3 regions of the Paenibacillus sp. FSL R5-0912 genome follow, and region 3 is predicted to be linked to each of the others. Evidence: predicted binding sites of a transcription regulator. Region 3 holds the regulator's gene; each other region holds the start of a gene.
The links. Region 3 encodes Rex, which represses fermentation and respiration genes when NADH is low (regulators of the CRP and FNR family bind a similar motif). Its sites were predicted from a motif close to TTGTGAAATATTTCACAA; they were not measured.

Region 1 (4,365 bases), 250 kb from region 3:
GGTTGGACTTACGGGATTCTTCGTCTTTACCCAGAGCCTTAGGAACGATCGAGAATGTGTTGGAGATACCATCCTGTGCATCGGAGTAAGGCAGTTTAGCAACAGAGTTCAGGGAAGCAAGTGCACCCTTCTTGTCGCGTCCGTGCATTGGGTTAGCACCAGGTGCGAATGGTTCGCCTTTTTTACGTCCATCAGGAGTAGTACCAGTCTTCTTGCCATATACCACGTTCGAAGTGATTGTCAATACCGATTGAGTCGGCACAGCATCACGGTAAGTTTTGTTTTTGCGGATCATCGACATGAAGGTTTCAACCAGTTCAACTGCGATATTGTCAACAGCATCATCGTTGTTGCCGTAGCAAGGGAATTCGCCTTCTGTTTCGAAGTCGATTGCAATACCTTGTTCGTTGCGGATCGGTTTAACCTTGGCATATTTAATTGCGCTCAGGGAGTCAGCAGCAACGGACAAGCCAGCAATACCGCAAGCCATTGTACGCAGAATGTCGCGGTCATGCAGCGCCATTTCAATACGTTCATAGGAATATTTGTCATGCATATAGTGGATGATATTCAGGGTATTGACATAAGTCTTAGCCAGCCATTCCATCATCGGTTTGAAGCGTTTCATTACTTCGTTGTAATCAAGATATTCGGAAGTAATAGCAGGATATTCAGGACCTACCTGGGCACCGGACTTCTCGTCTACACCACCATTGATCGCATACAGCAAGGCTTTTGCAAGGTTGGCGCGGGCGCCGAAGAACTGCATTTGTTTACCGATACGCATTGGGGATACACAGCAAGCAATCGCGTAGTCTTCACCCCAGTATGGACGCATTACATCATCGTTCTCATATTGGATAGCACTGGTTTCAATGGAAACCTTGGCACAATATTTTTTGAAGCCTTCAGGCAGCTTTTCAGACCACAGTACAGTCAGGTTTGGTTCTGGTGCAGGACCCAGATTGTACAGGGTATGCAGGAAGCGGAAGCTGTTCTTGGTTACGCGAGTTGTTCCGTCTTCAGCCATACCACCGATGGATTCAGTTACCCAAGTAGGGTCGCCAGAGAACAGATCGTTATAGTCAGGCGTACGCAGGAATTTCACGATACGCAGCTTCATTACGAAATGGTCAACGATTTCTTGCGCTTGTTCTTCAGTAAGAGTACCTTCTTCAAAATCGCGTTGTACATAGATATCAAGGAAAGAGGATACGCGTCCCAAGGACATTGCGGCACCGTTTTGCTCTTTAACTGCTGCAAGATAACCGAAGTATACCCATTGAGTAGCTTCTTTGAAGTTATTAGCAGGTTTGGAAATATCAAGACCATGAGCAGCAGCCATTTGCTTCAATTCGCCCAGAGCGCGCATTTGCTCGGACAGCTCTTCACGCAGACGAATTACATCTTCAGTCATGGAATCCACTTCAAGCTCGGTTAGTTGTTGCTTCTTGTCTTTAATCAGGAAATCGATACCGTACAGGGCAATACGGCGATAGTCGCCGATAATGCGTCCGCGGCCGTATGCATCAGGAAGACCTGTGATTACGCCGGATTTACGCACAGCTCTCATATCTGGTGTATATGCATCAAAAACGCCTTGGTTATGCGTTTTGCGGATGTTCGTGAACATGTCAACGATATTTTGCGGAAGTTCGAAGCCGTAAGCCTTAGTAGCATCGATCATCATTTTGATACCGCCGAACGGTTGAATGGAACGTCTGAAAGGGGCATCAGTCTGAACGCCGACAATTTGTTCCTTGTCCTTGTCAATATAACCTGGGTTATGGGAAGTGATGGTGGAGACAGTATCGAGGGAAACATCCCATACGCCGCCTCTTTCTCTTTCTTCCTTACTCAGTTGGGAGATAATCTTCCACAATTCAGTAGTATTGCTGGTAGGACCTACAAGGAATTCTTCGTTTCCTTCATAAGGATTGATGTTCTTGGCAATAAAGTTATTAACGTCAACTTTCTTGGCCCATGTACCTTTAGTAAAACTTCTCCAACTCGACTTAACCTCTTGTACTTCTTTTTCAATCACCGACATGCTAAATCCCTCCATTTATATTTAGTATATTTGTAGAGATCGCGGGCTTGAAGGTTAATCCCGTGTCTCGTGATCCCATAGCTACTCGGTTGTTATAAAATTCACAATCGCGACTTCATAACTGGGATCGTTGTTTATATAAACATTTTAGTTTATTTTCTGAAAAAGGACTGTGACAAATATCACTCTTTCAGTGATATTTGTCACTTCCATCCAGTTCCATATTAACCTTTAACCTTATACTTTACCAGGCAATCTTAGATTAGTTGTCGAATTTTCCGTAGAATGCGTTGCGGTATACATCAGCAAGCTCAGATACCAGCGGCATTTTTGGATTGGCAGTTGTACATTGGTCTTCAAATGCACGGTCAGCCAGGTAATCTACACGGGATTCGAAGTCCTTAGGATCAAAACCAAGAGCCGAGAAGGATTCTTCGATGCCGAGTTTTTTGTTCATGTCGCGGATTGCATTGATCAGGCTGGTTACGCCTTCTTCAGTAGTGCGTGCTGGCAATCCCAGGATACGGGCGATTTCAGCATACCGTTCGTCAGCTACAAAGTGCGAATATTTAGGGAACGAAGCGAACTTCGTAGGTTTCTTAGCATTGTAACGGATAACGTGCGGCATCAGGATCGCATTAGTACGGCCATGCGCTGTGTGGTACTGGCCGCCCCATTTGTGCGCCAAGCTGTGATTGATACCCAGGAATGCATTTGCAAAGGCCATACCGGCAAGTGTAGATGCGTTGTGCATTTTTTCGCGGGCAAGCTTGTCGCCAGTCAGTGCGGATTTCTCCAGCCACTGGAACACCAGTTGAATCGCTTTGATTGCCAGACCATCTGAATAGTCACTAGCCATTACAGATACATAAGCTTCGATTGCATGTGTCAATACATCCATACCTGTATCGGCAACAGCAGTTCTAGGCAAGCTATATACAAACTCAGGATCGATAATCGCTACGTCTGGAGTCAGCTCATAATCGGCCAGCGGATACTTTGTATTATTACCCGTTGTCTTGTCTGTGATTACTGCGAACGATGTTACTTCGGAACCCGTACCGGAAGTTGTTGGAATTGCAACGAATTTCGCTTTGTTGCCGAGCTTAGGGAATTTGTATACCCGTTTGCGGATATCCATGAACTTCTGTTTCAGGCCGTTGAAGTCTGCATCCGGATGTTCGTAGAACAACCACATTCCTTTTGCTGCGTCCATTGGGGAACCGCCGCCGAGTGCGATGATGCAGTCAGGCTGGAATCTGTTCATCATGGCAGTACCTTTTTCTACAGTAGTTGTCGATGGATCCGGTTCAACTTCCGAGAACACTTCGATAGCTACAGGAGTCTGGCGTTGACGCAGATAGTGCTCAACTCTTTCTACATAACCCAGTTTAACCATCATAGGGTCGGTGATAATTGCTACACGAGTGATGTCAGGCATTTTGGCCAGATACTGTGTGGATCCCTTTTCGAAGTAAATCTTGTCAGGTACTTTAAACCATTGCATATTCACGGTACGACGGTTCACCCTTTTCACGTTGATCAGATTGATTGCAGTCACGTTTTGCGATACAGAGTTGCGTCCATAAGATCCGCAGCCCAGTGTCAGTGAAGGGATATTGGTGTTGTAAATATCGCCGATTGCGCCGTGTGTAGATGGCGAGTTGACGAGAATACGTCCGGTTTGCAGACGGTTGGAGAACTTCATGATTACTTCTTCGTTGTTGGAGTGGATGGCCGAGCTGTGGCCCATGCCGCCAAATTCAACGATTTCAGCTGCGCGTTCAATACCCTGGTCAGCATTCTTCACTTTGTAGCAAGCCAGAACCGGGCTCAGCTTCTCAGCAGACAGCGGATATTTAGTACCTACGCCTTCAAGCTCAGCTACCAGGATCTTCGTTCCGGCAGGAACCTGAATACCGCACATTTCAGCGATCTTCACAGCGGATTGGCCTACGATAGCAGGGTTAACCGCACATTTCTCTACGTTCATTGCGCCGCTTGTCAGCTTGCCAGCTTCTTCTTTGTTTACAAAGTAGCAGCCGTTCGCAATCATTTTTTTCTTCACTTGGTCAAAAATCGCTTCTTCAATAATAACCGCTTGCTCAGAAGCACAGATCATACCGTTATCAAAAGTCTTGGAAAGGATAAGGTCAGTTACTGCCTGATCAATGTCAGCACTCTTCTCAATGAAGGCAGGTACGTTACCAGGACCTACGCCGAGTGCCGGTTTGCCGCAGCTGTAAGCTGCTTTAACCATTGCCGATCCGCCGGTTGCCAGAATCAGTGCAACGTCAGGATTGTTCATCAGTGCA
Region 2 (4,365 bases), 2.3 Mb from region 3:
CACAATGCCGGGACTTCCCGCCAAACCAGCCGCAGAAGGGCTGCAGGTTGATGAAGATGGTGTGATTTCCGGTTTAGAATAAAAGGTTTTTTGGCCGCAGGCAGGCGGCAGCCATCCATCCATTAGATAGAGCCTCACTTGTTCCGCAGAAGGTTTGCGGTAAAGTGGGGCTTTTTTTGCTGCAAAGATTAGAATTTATACAGTTTCATACCCTATCGCTGCTTCCTGCTGCTTCCTGCTGCTGACAGACATAATGTCCTACTGGCGGGGGAAACTAATGCAAGGCGAAAATAAAACCCGTGCAGATAATTAAAAATTGAAATTGTGAACAATGTGAGAAAATTCACAAAAGTACTTGTAATGTGATAAATATCACAATATAATCAGTATATAAAGTGAAATTAATCACAACAACAGAGAAACAGGCTTGTAAATTGGAGGAGGAAGAAATCATGAAAGTAGCAGTCATTGGATGCACACACGCCGGAACCGCCGCAATTGTTAATACCGCACAGCTGTACCCGGATGCCCAGATTACGGTTTATGAGCGCAACGATAACATATCGTTCCTGTCTTGCGGAATAGCGCTTTACGTAGGGGGAGTCGTCAAGGACCCGCAGGGATTGTTTTATTCTTCCCCGGAACAGCTTGCAGCACTGGGTGTGCAAACGAAGATGCGCCATGAAGTGACGAATGTGGATACCGCCCGCAAAACCTTGAAGGCCCGCAACCTCGCTACAGGCGAAGAATTTGAAGATACGTACGACAAGCTGATTATGACAACAGGCTCATGGCCGATTGTGCCTAAGCTGGAAGGTATAGAGCTGGAGGGGATTCTGCTCTCGAAGAATTATAATCACTCCAACACCATTATTGAACAAGCGCAGAAGGTGAAAAGAATTACAGTAGTCGGAGCCGGTTATATCGGCGTTGAGCTGGTTGAAGCTTTTCAGATGAACGGCAAGGAAGTTACCCTGATCGACGGGGAAGACCGCATTCTGAGCAAATATCTGGATGAGGAATTTACGGCTCCGATTCAACAATCTCTTGAAGAGCACGGCATCAAGCTTGCGCTTGGAGAGAAGGTTGCAGCATTCGCCGGAGAGAACGGCAAAGTGACTAAGGTCATTACAAGCAAGGGAGAGCATGAAACCGATCTGGTCATTCTCTGCATCGGCTTCCGTCCGAATACAGAGCTGCTCAAGGGTCAAGTCGATATGCTTCCGAACGGCGCGATTATGGTCAACGATTACATGCAGACCAGCCTGCCGGATGTATATGCCGCTGGTGACAGCTGTGCGATTCATTACAACCCGACCGGCAAACATGCTTATATTCCGCTCGCCACGAACGCTGTACGCATGGGGACCCTGGTAGCCCGCAATCTGGTCTCGAACACGATTCCTTATATGGGCACGCAGGGAACATCAGGCATCAAGATTTATGAAGATAATATTGCCGGTACAGGACTTACCGAGGATGCCGCCAAAGCCGAGGGTATGGATGCTGAAAGTGTAATGCTAATTGACAACTACCGTCCGGAGTTTATGCCGACATTCGAGCAGGTTCAGGTAAAAGTCGTCTTTGAACGTGCGACCCGCCGCATTCTTGGGGCACAGATTATGTCCAAGATGGATCTGACGCAGTCGATCAATACCGTTTCGGTTTGTATTCAGAATAAAATGACCGTGGACCAGCTGGCCTTCATTGATTTCTTCTTCCAGCCGCACTACAACAAGCCTTGGAACTTCCTGAACACTGCAGGACTTCAGGCACTGCCCAAGACAGTTGCCGTTAAAGAACCAGTACACGTCTAAACCCCCTGATATTGCGGGGCCCGTTAAGGGCTCCTTTTTTTTGTGTTTTTAACTATTAATTCCGGGTCCGAACGAGAAAAATATTCCGCCGCCTAAGCTTTTATGGTAAATTTGACATGTCAGTGAAAACTTTCACTTAGGTTTTCCGAGAGTGATTTTTATCACGTTAATGTGATTGTGATCACGTTACAATGGCATAAAGGAACAAATTTTAAGTAATTAGAAGGGGATAGGAATCATGGCTTATAACAAACCGCAGGGGATCGCCGAAGTAACGGTAGAGAACGGAGTCAAGAAAGCGCACAATCCGCTCAGCACTGTACTTATTCTCGGTTTCCTGGGAGGAGCGTTTATTGCGCTTGGATTTTTGCTGGATATTCGTGTCATTGCAGGTGCGCCTGCCGAGTGGGGGTCTATCGCTAACTTCATCGGAGCTGCGGTATTCCCGGTAGGGCTTATACTGGTGCTGCTTGCCGGAGGAGAGCTGCTGACAGGCAACATGATGGCGGTGCCGCTTGCTTTTATTGCGAAGAAGATTTCGTTCTGGGAAGTGATTAAGAACCTGGTGCTGATTACACTCAGCAACCTGGCAGGTGCCCTGTTCGTTGCTTATTTCTTCGGTCATGTCGTTGGCCTTACATCGGACGGGGTGTATCTGGAGAAGCTGGTGAGTATGGCTGAGCACAAGATTGATGCGACCTTCCTGCAGGCCTTTATCTCCGGGATCGGCTGTAACTGGCTCGTGGCGCTGGCAGTGTGGCTCTCCTATGGAGCAGATAATTTCAGCGGCAAAATCCTCGGTATCTGGTTCCCGACAATGGCGTTTGTTGCCATCGGCTTCCAGCACGTTGTAGCTAACATGTTCCTTATCCCTGCTGCCATCTTCGAAGGACATTTCACGTGGGCGCAGTATTTCGCCAACTTTGCCCCGGTATGGCTGGGCAATCTTACGGGCGGCGCGATCTTCGTCGCAGCGGCTTACTGGATGGCTTACCTGCGTAAGGAGCCGGTAGCTGTAACGGCTGTTGAAGGAATCTCCGCTGCAGGTGTGAAGAAACACGCTTAATTCATAATCCGCCGGTGATGACCGGCATGTTCAATAGTTTGGCCCAAGCACTTCCTGGCTTCTCGGCACCCTGTTTTATGGGAATCGCAGAGAGACAGGAAGTGTTTTTTGTGTAAATATAAGAATTTGTATGTTTCACACGATAACTTATCCTTCAATTTCTCGCTGAAACGGATACCGTCCTCTTAGGGACGGCGCAGCCGTTTCTACTTGTAACCCGGACTCTGCCTGGAATAACTTCAGGGCACAACAAAATTCGCCGTGCATATCCGACTCGGGGGAACGAAATCGGATTCACGGCGAATAAATAGGGAGTGTTTCATATGCACTATTACCCTGGCCTGCGGGGAACGAATCAGGTCATATCGACCTATTTTCTTTACGTGCAGAAGATGAGGTTATAGAATATAAACAGCACTTCAGTCGTGAAGTGATTAGGAATATCGCGACAGTGAATTCAGCGATTCTATGTGATAAAGCATTAACGCAGGAACTTGCTCTTCCTCCTGTTTTCAGATGATACTGGATGGATTAATGACACCTATGTTACAGGGGATGAAAGACAAGTTATGAGATTTTTGCAGGCCTATCCGAAGGAAGTCAAAGTATTCTTGATTGCCAGTCTCATTAATGCAACCGGCAGTGCGCTGATGTGGCCTCTGGTTACGATGTATGTATTTGATGAGCTGGGACGCAGTATGAAAGATGCGGGAATTGTTCTGCTGGTCCAATCCCTCGGGGGAATTGCCGGGCAATTGCTGGGCGGATCTTTGTATCACAAGGTAGGGGTAAACCGCCTGATTGTCGGAGCACTGGCTATGAACGCGCTGACCCTGTTTGCTCTTCCATGGGCAAGCGGCAGCTGGAGTATATTCATTATAGTTATGGGCCTGATGGGTTTGTTCAACTCCCTGTCTCTCCCGGCTATTCAGGCCTTTATCGGCTTTAGGTTCGCGGAGCAGCGCGGAGAGCTGTTCAATATCGTCTATGTCTCGAATAATATCGGGGTAGCACTGGGTACCGCACTTAGCGGATTCCTAGGCAATTATATGCTGAGCTTTGTGCTGAACGGCGTGACTTCGGCGGTGTTTGCCGGATTCTTCTTTGTCTATCTGCGCAGGGTGGGGGCAGCGCCACCGCCGTCTCACGAGAAAATACAGAAGAAACACCCGCAGGGGGAAGCATCAGGCTGGAAGCTGCTGGGGTATACGCGGATTTATCTTTACATGGCTATTGGCTCGATGTTTCTGCTGATCGGCAATTCGATCTGGAATACCGGAGTATCGCCGTTTATTATTTCAGAGGGCTGGTCGAAGCAGTTATACGGCTTCCTCTGGACGCTGAACGGCGTACTTATCTTTGCCGCGCAGCCGCTGGTCAGTCTGATCAAACGCTGGTTCGCAGGGACTTCTACTGCGCAGATGACAGCAAGCGCCGTATTCTATCTGGGCGGGTATGCGGTCATACTGTTCATGCCGAGCT
Region 3 (4,365 bases):
GAGTGTTGTGCCCTTCCCGTTCAAGGCAGCGATCTTTAAGGGGAGAGGTCACTATCTGTGTCTCCGCAAGTTTGAACATAGAATGAATAAAAGGGACTTCACAAGTCCCAGGGAAGAAGCGCTTACGGCCGCCCAGATGATGGTCTGGCTGACCCAGACGGAGACTGGCGATGATGAAGAGCTGAACTTAAGCGGACGCGGCGGTGATTTCTGGGAGACCGTAGCCAGTGATACCGACTCTTGTCTGGGACGCTCATGCCCATGGTTCCGGAAATGTTATTATCACCGGGCCAAGCATGAAGCCGGTATTTCCGATGTGGTGGTGACCAACCACTCCAAGTTATTCGCAGATGTTAAGGCCGGGCATCAGCTGCTTCCGGCTTACGAGCATCTCGTAATTGATGAGGCTCATCATCTGGAGGACATTGCCGGCAAACATCTCGGAATGCAGATGAAATATTTTACCGTGGCGCATACGCTCACCCGTCTGTACAAGGACAGCCGGAGCGGACAGCTGCCGGCCTTGCGCCAGACCCTGCAATCGTCCGGCAGTGAGCAGGCTTCGGAATGGAGCGGCGTTATCGACCGGATCTATCCGGATCTGCTTACTGTCAAGGAGTCCTGGGATACGCTCAGCGACAAGCTCTTCGGCTTGCTGCCTGAACGCAGCGATGCCGGAGCCGGTGAAGCCGGCCAACTGGTCGTACGCCTGCAGCCGGGCAAGAAGCCCAAAGAGTGGGAGGAGCTGGCCGCTCTGGAGAATACACTCCATCTCAGCTTGAGCGATATCATCCGCAAGGGTGATAAAATGCTCAGTGAGATGCGTGATACGGACAGTCAGTCCTCTTCGGACAGTCTTGTGACGGATATCGGCGGGTTGTTCAAGGACCTGGCCTCCATCCGGGAGCAGATCCGTTTCTTTATGGGACTGAATGACGAGAATATCGTGTACTGGCTGGAGGGGAGCGGCAATTACCGCGGCAAGTCGCTGCAGATGTATGCCGTTCCGGTGGATGTGAGCACTCAGCTCAGGGAACTGTTCTTCGATAAGAAGAAGAGTATCATCCTGACATCGGCTACCTTGTCTGTGGATAAGTCATTCCAGTTCATGATCGATAATCTCGGTCTTGGTGAGGCTGCAGAGCAGGGACGTCTACAGACAGCTCTGCTTCCGTCACCGTTCAAATACCGTGAGCAGGCACTGCTTGTCATTCCACGTGACTTCCCTAGTGTCAAGGGAAGCATTGGGGATGCCCGCTTTGTGGACACACTGGTTCATTCTCTGGCAGAAACTGCTGTGGCTACCCGCGGGCGGATGCTGGTGCTGTTCACCTCCTACAAGATGCTGCGCCAGGTCTATGATCCGCTCAAAGAAGCCCTGACTTCGCAGGATATCGCTGTGCTTGGACAAGGCGTAGAAGGCGGTAGCCGGAGCAAGCTGATCCGTCGGTTCCAGGACAGCTCGGCGTCAGTCTTACTGGGGACGAGCAGCTTCTGGGAAGGTGTAGACATTCCCGGGGATGCTTTGACCTGTCTGGCTATTGTCAGACTGCCGTTCCAGCCGCCCAATCATCCGCTGGCTGAAGCGAAGTCTGAGCTGCTTCAGGCACAGAAGAAGAATCCGTTCATGAAGCTGTCCGTCCCGCAGGCCGTAATCCGCTTCAAGCAAGGCTTCGGGCGGTTGGTACGCACCGCGCAGGACCGCGGAATCGTTATTGTATATGATACCAGGGTAATCGAATCTTATTATGGGAAGTATTTCCTGTATTCGCTGCCCGGACCCAAGATGGAGCATATGCTGACGGATCAGATCGTTCCGCGGATTGCAGAATGGCTTGAAGATGGCGGGGTTTAATAATCCGTCGGCGGCTGATATTATGTATAAGTAATTATTGTTCTGAAGTCCCGCGCTCCACGGCTCCTGCCTAAACGGGCAGGCCTGGAGCACGGTTCCTATAATCGGCTTAACAGCAGTGAAGCTTGATCAAGCAGCATATGCTTTCAAAACAAGCGTATGCTTACGAAGCAAGTTTTGCGAAGTCATTCAAGAAGTATATGCTATCAAAACTTTTAGGAGGAGAAAACATGAAATCGGATAAAATATCGGAGGCCGTCGTTCGCAGACTCCCAGTGTACCTGCGTTTCCTGAACGATCTCCAAAAACGTGAAATCTCAACAGTTTCTTCTCAGGAGCTGGGACAGAAGCTTGATCTCAACCCCGCCCAGATCCGCAAGGACCTGGCTTATTTTGGTGATTTTGGCAGAAAGGGCATTGGTTATGATGTCTCTTATCTGATTGAGAAGATCCGGCATATTCTGAAGCTGGACCAGCAGATTAATGTAGCTCTTGTAGGTGCAGGTAATCTCGGCCACGCCTTGTCGAATTACAATGCCTACTTGAAGGATACGATGAAGATTACAGCTGTATTTGATGCTTATGAGCCTAAGGTAGGCCAGCAGATCAACTCGTTGACTGTCCAGCCGATGAGTGAGCTGGGGGATACCATCCGTGCACAGGGCATCCGCATTGGGATTATTACCGTTCCGGACAGTGAAGCACAGAACGTTGCTGACATTCTGGTGGATTCGGGTATTGAGGCGATCCTGAATTTTGCTCCTGTAATTCTTAAGACTCCATCCAATATCCGGATTCATGCCGCCGATTTCACTACGGATTTGCAGAGTCTGGCTTATTATTTGCATGACGGAAAGGACGAAGCTGAAGATGAGCAGCAATAAAACCATTATTAAAGACGGCCGTTTTCTGGTTCCTGGCAGCGATAAGCCGGTGCTGAGCGGTTATATGACCATCGAAAATGATCTGATTACTTACATAGGTGAAGCGAAGCCTGTAATTGAAGAGGATGCCGAGGTTATTGACGGTAGCCGGCTGCTGTTCATGCCGGGTCTCGTCAACACCCACGGCCATGCGGCGATGTCGCTGCTGCGCGGCTACGGCGATGATATGGTGCTGCAGGCTTGGCTGCAGGAAAAAATGTGGCCGATGGAAGAGAAATTCACCGGTGAAGATGTATACTGGGGCACCTCACTATCCGTTCTTGAGATGCTGAAGGGCGGCACTACGACCTTCCTCGATATGTATGATCATATGGACCGGGTTGCTGAGGTTACGGAGCAGTCAGGCATCCGTGCAGTACTTATGCGCGGTGTTATTGGCCTGTGTCCGGAAGAGGTGCAGAACCACAAGCTGGCGGAGGCGATTGCTTTTGCCCGGAACTGGCATGGCAAGGCTGACGGCAGAATTACTGCAATGCTCTCGCCCCATGCGCCTTACACCTGTCCTCCGCAGTTTTTCATGAAGTTTGTTCAGGCGGCACATGATCTTGATCTGCCGATGCACACGCATATGTCCGAAACGCGCCATGAAGTGGAGCAGAATGTGGCCGATTACGGCCTGCGACCGGTCGCGCATCTGGAGAAGCTGGGAATGTTCACCCGGCCGTCCCTGATCGCCCACGGTGTTCATCTGAACGATGAAGAGATTGAGATTCTGGCCCGCCATAATGTTGGCGTATCTCATAATCCCGGCAGCAACCTTAAGCTGGCCAGCGGAGTAGCCCGTGTTCCTGAGCTGCTTAGAGCAGGAGTTAAGGTCTCCCTGGGTACGGACGGCGCGGCAAGCAACAACAATCTGGATATGTTTGAGGAAATGCGGCTGGCCGCGCTGATTCATAAAGGCGTAAGCGGTGATCCAACGGCAGTACCTGCTCCTGAGGCGCTGCTCATGGCGACAGAATATGGTGCACATTCGATTTTCCTGAACCAGGTAGGCCGGCTTGCAGCAGGGATGAAGGCTGACTTCATTGCGATTGATATTGATCAGCCGCATTTGCTGCCGCATACCGACCTCTTGTCCCATGCCGTGTATTCGGCTAGTGCCAAGGATGTGGAACATGTCTGGGTCAACGGTAAACAGATTGTGAAGCACGGACAATGTCTGACACTAGATGAAGAGGCTATCCGCCGCAAAGCGCAGGAAACGTTCGAAGGACTGCTGAAACGGTAATTTAGGTTATTTGGAAAGGAAGCTGCATGTTGAAGAAGAGGAGAAAATGGCTTCCGCTGGGGATTTCCCTGGTTCTGCTCCTTCTGTTCGGACTAAGCCAGTTTTATGCCTACATTATGAAGGATCAGTGGAACGAGCGGAGTGAAGCCAAAGAGATTGCCAGAGCACGGGCTGGCTTAACTGAGGTATCCAAAGCACAGAAATCCGTCTGGGATGAAAATGCGATTTACTGGGTGCTTACCGGAAAAAATGATGCTGGAACCGAGCTGATGGTTTGGGTCCGCTTTACCAAGGAAGGCCAGCCAGCCGGAGGCGAAAATGATTTATATGCGGAGGAG

Region 1: a site for Rex is predicted at 2,140-2,157, ahead of pflB (formate C-acetyltransferase). Genes of this name have one in related genera too.
Region 2: a site for Rex is predicted at 1,938-1,955, ahead of R50912_RS30825 (formate/nitrite transporter family protein). Genes of this name have one in related genera too.

The regions. Positions count from the first base shown of each region.
Region 1 covers NZ_CP009282.1:5,189,958-5,194,322, forward strand. The annotation lists gene pflB (formate C-acetyltransferase) at 1-2,050, opposite strand, end outside; gene adhE (bifunctional acetaldehyde-CoA/alcohol dehydrogenase) at 2,313-4,365, opposite strand, start outside.
Region 2 covers NZ_CP009282.1:7,254,507-7,258,871, reverse strand. The annotation lists gene R50912_RS30835 (formate--tetrahydrofolate ligase) at 1-82, shown strand, start outside; gene R50912_RS30830 (FAD-dependent oxidoreductase) at 453-1,817, shown strand; gene R50912_RS30825 (formate/nitrite transporter family protein) at 2,056-2,883, shown strand; gene R50912_RS30820 (MFS transporter) at 3,453-4,365, shown strand, end outside.
Region 3 covers NZ_CP009282.1:4,935,836-4,940,200, reverse strand. The annotation lists gene dinG (ATP-dependent DNA helicase DinG) at 1-1,855, shown strand, start outside; gene R50912_RS20890 (redox-sensing transcriptional repressor Rex) at 2,086-2,739, shown strand; gene R50912_RS20885 (amidohydrolase) at 2,726-4,027, shown strand; gene R50912_RS20880 (cell wall elongation regulator TseB-like domain-containing protein) at 4,057-4,365, shown strand, end outside.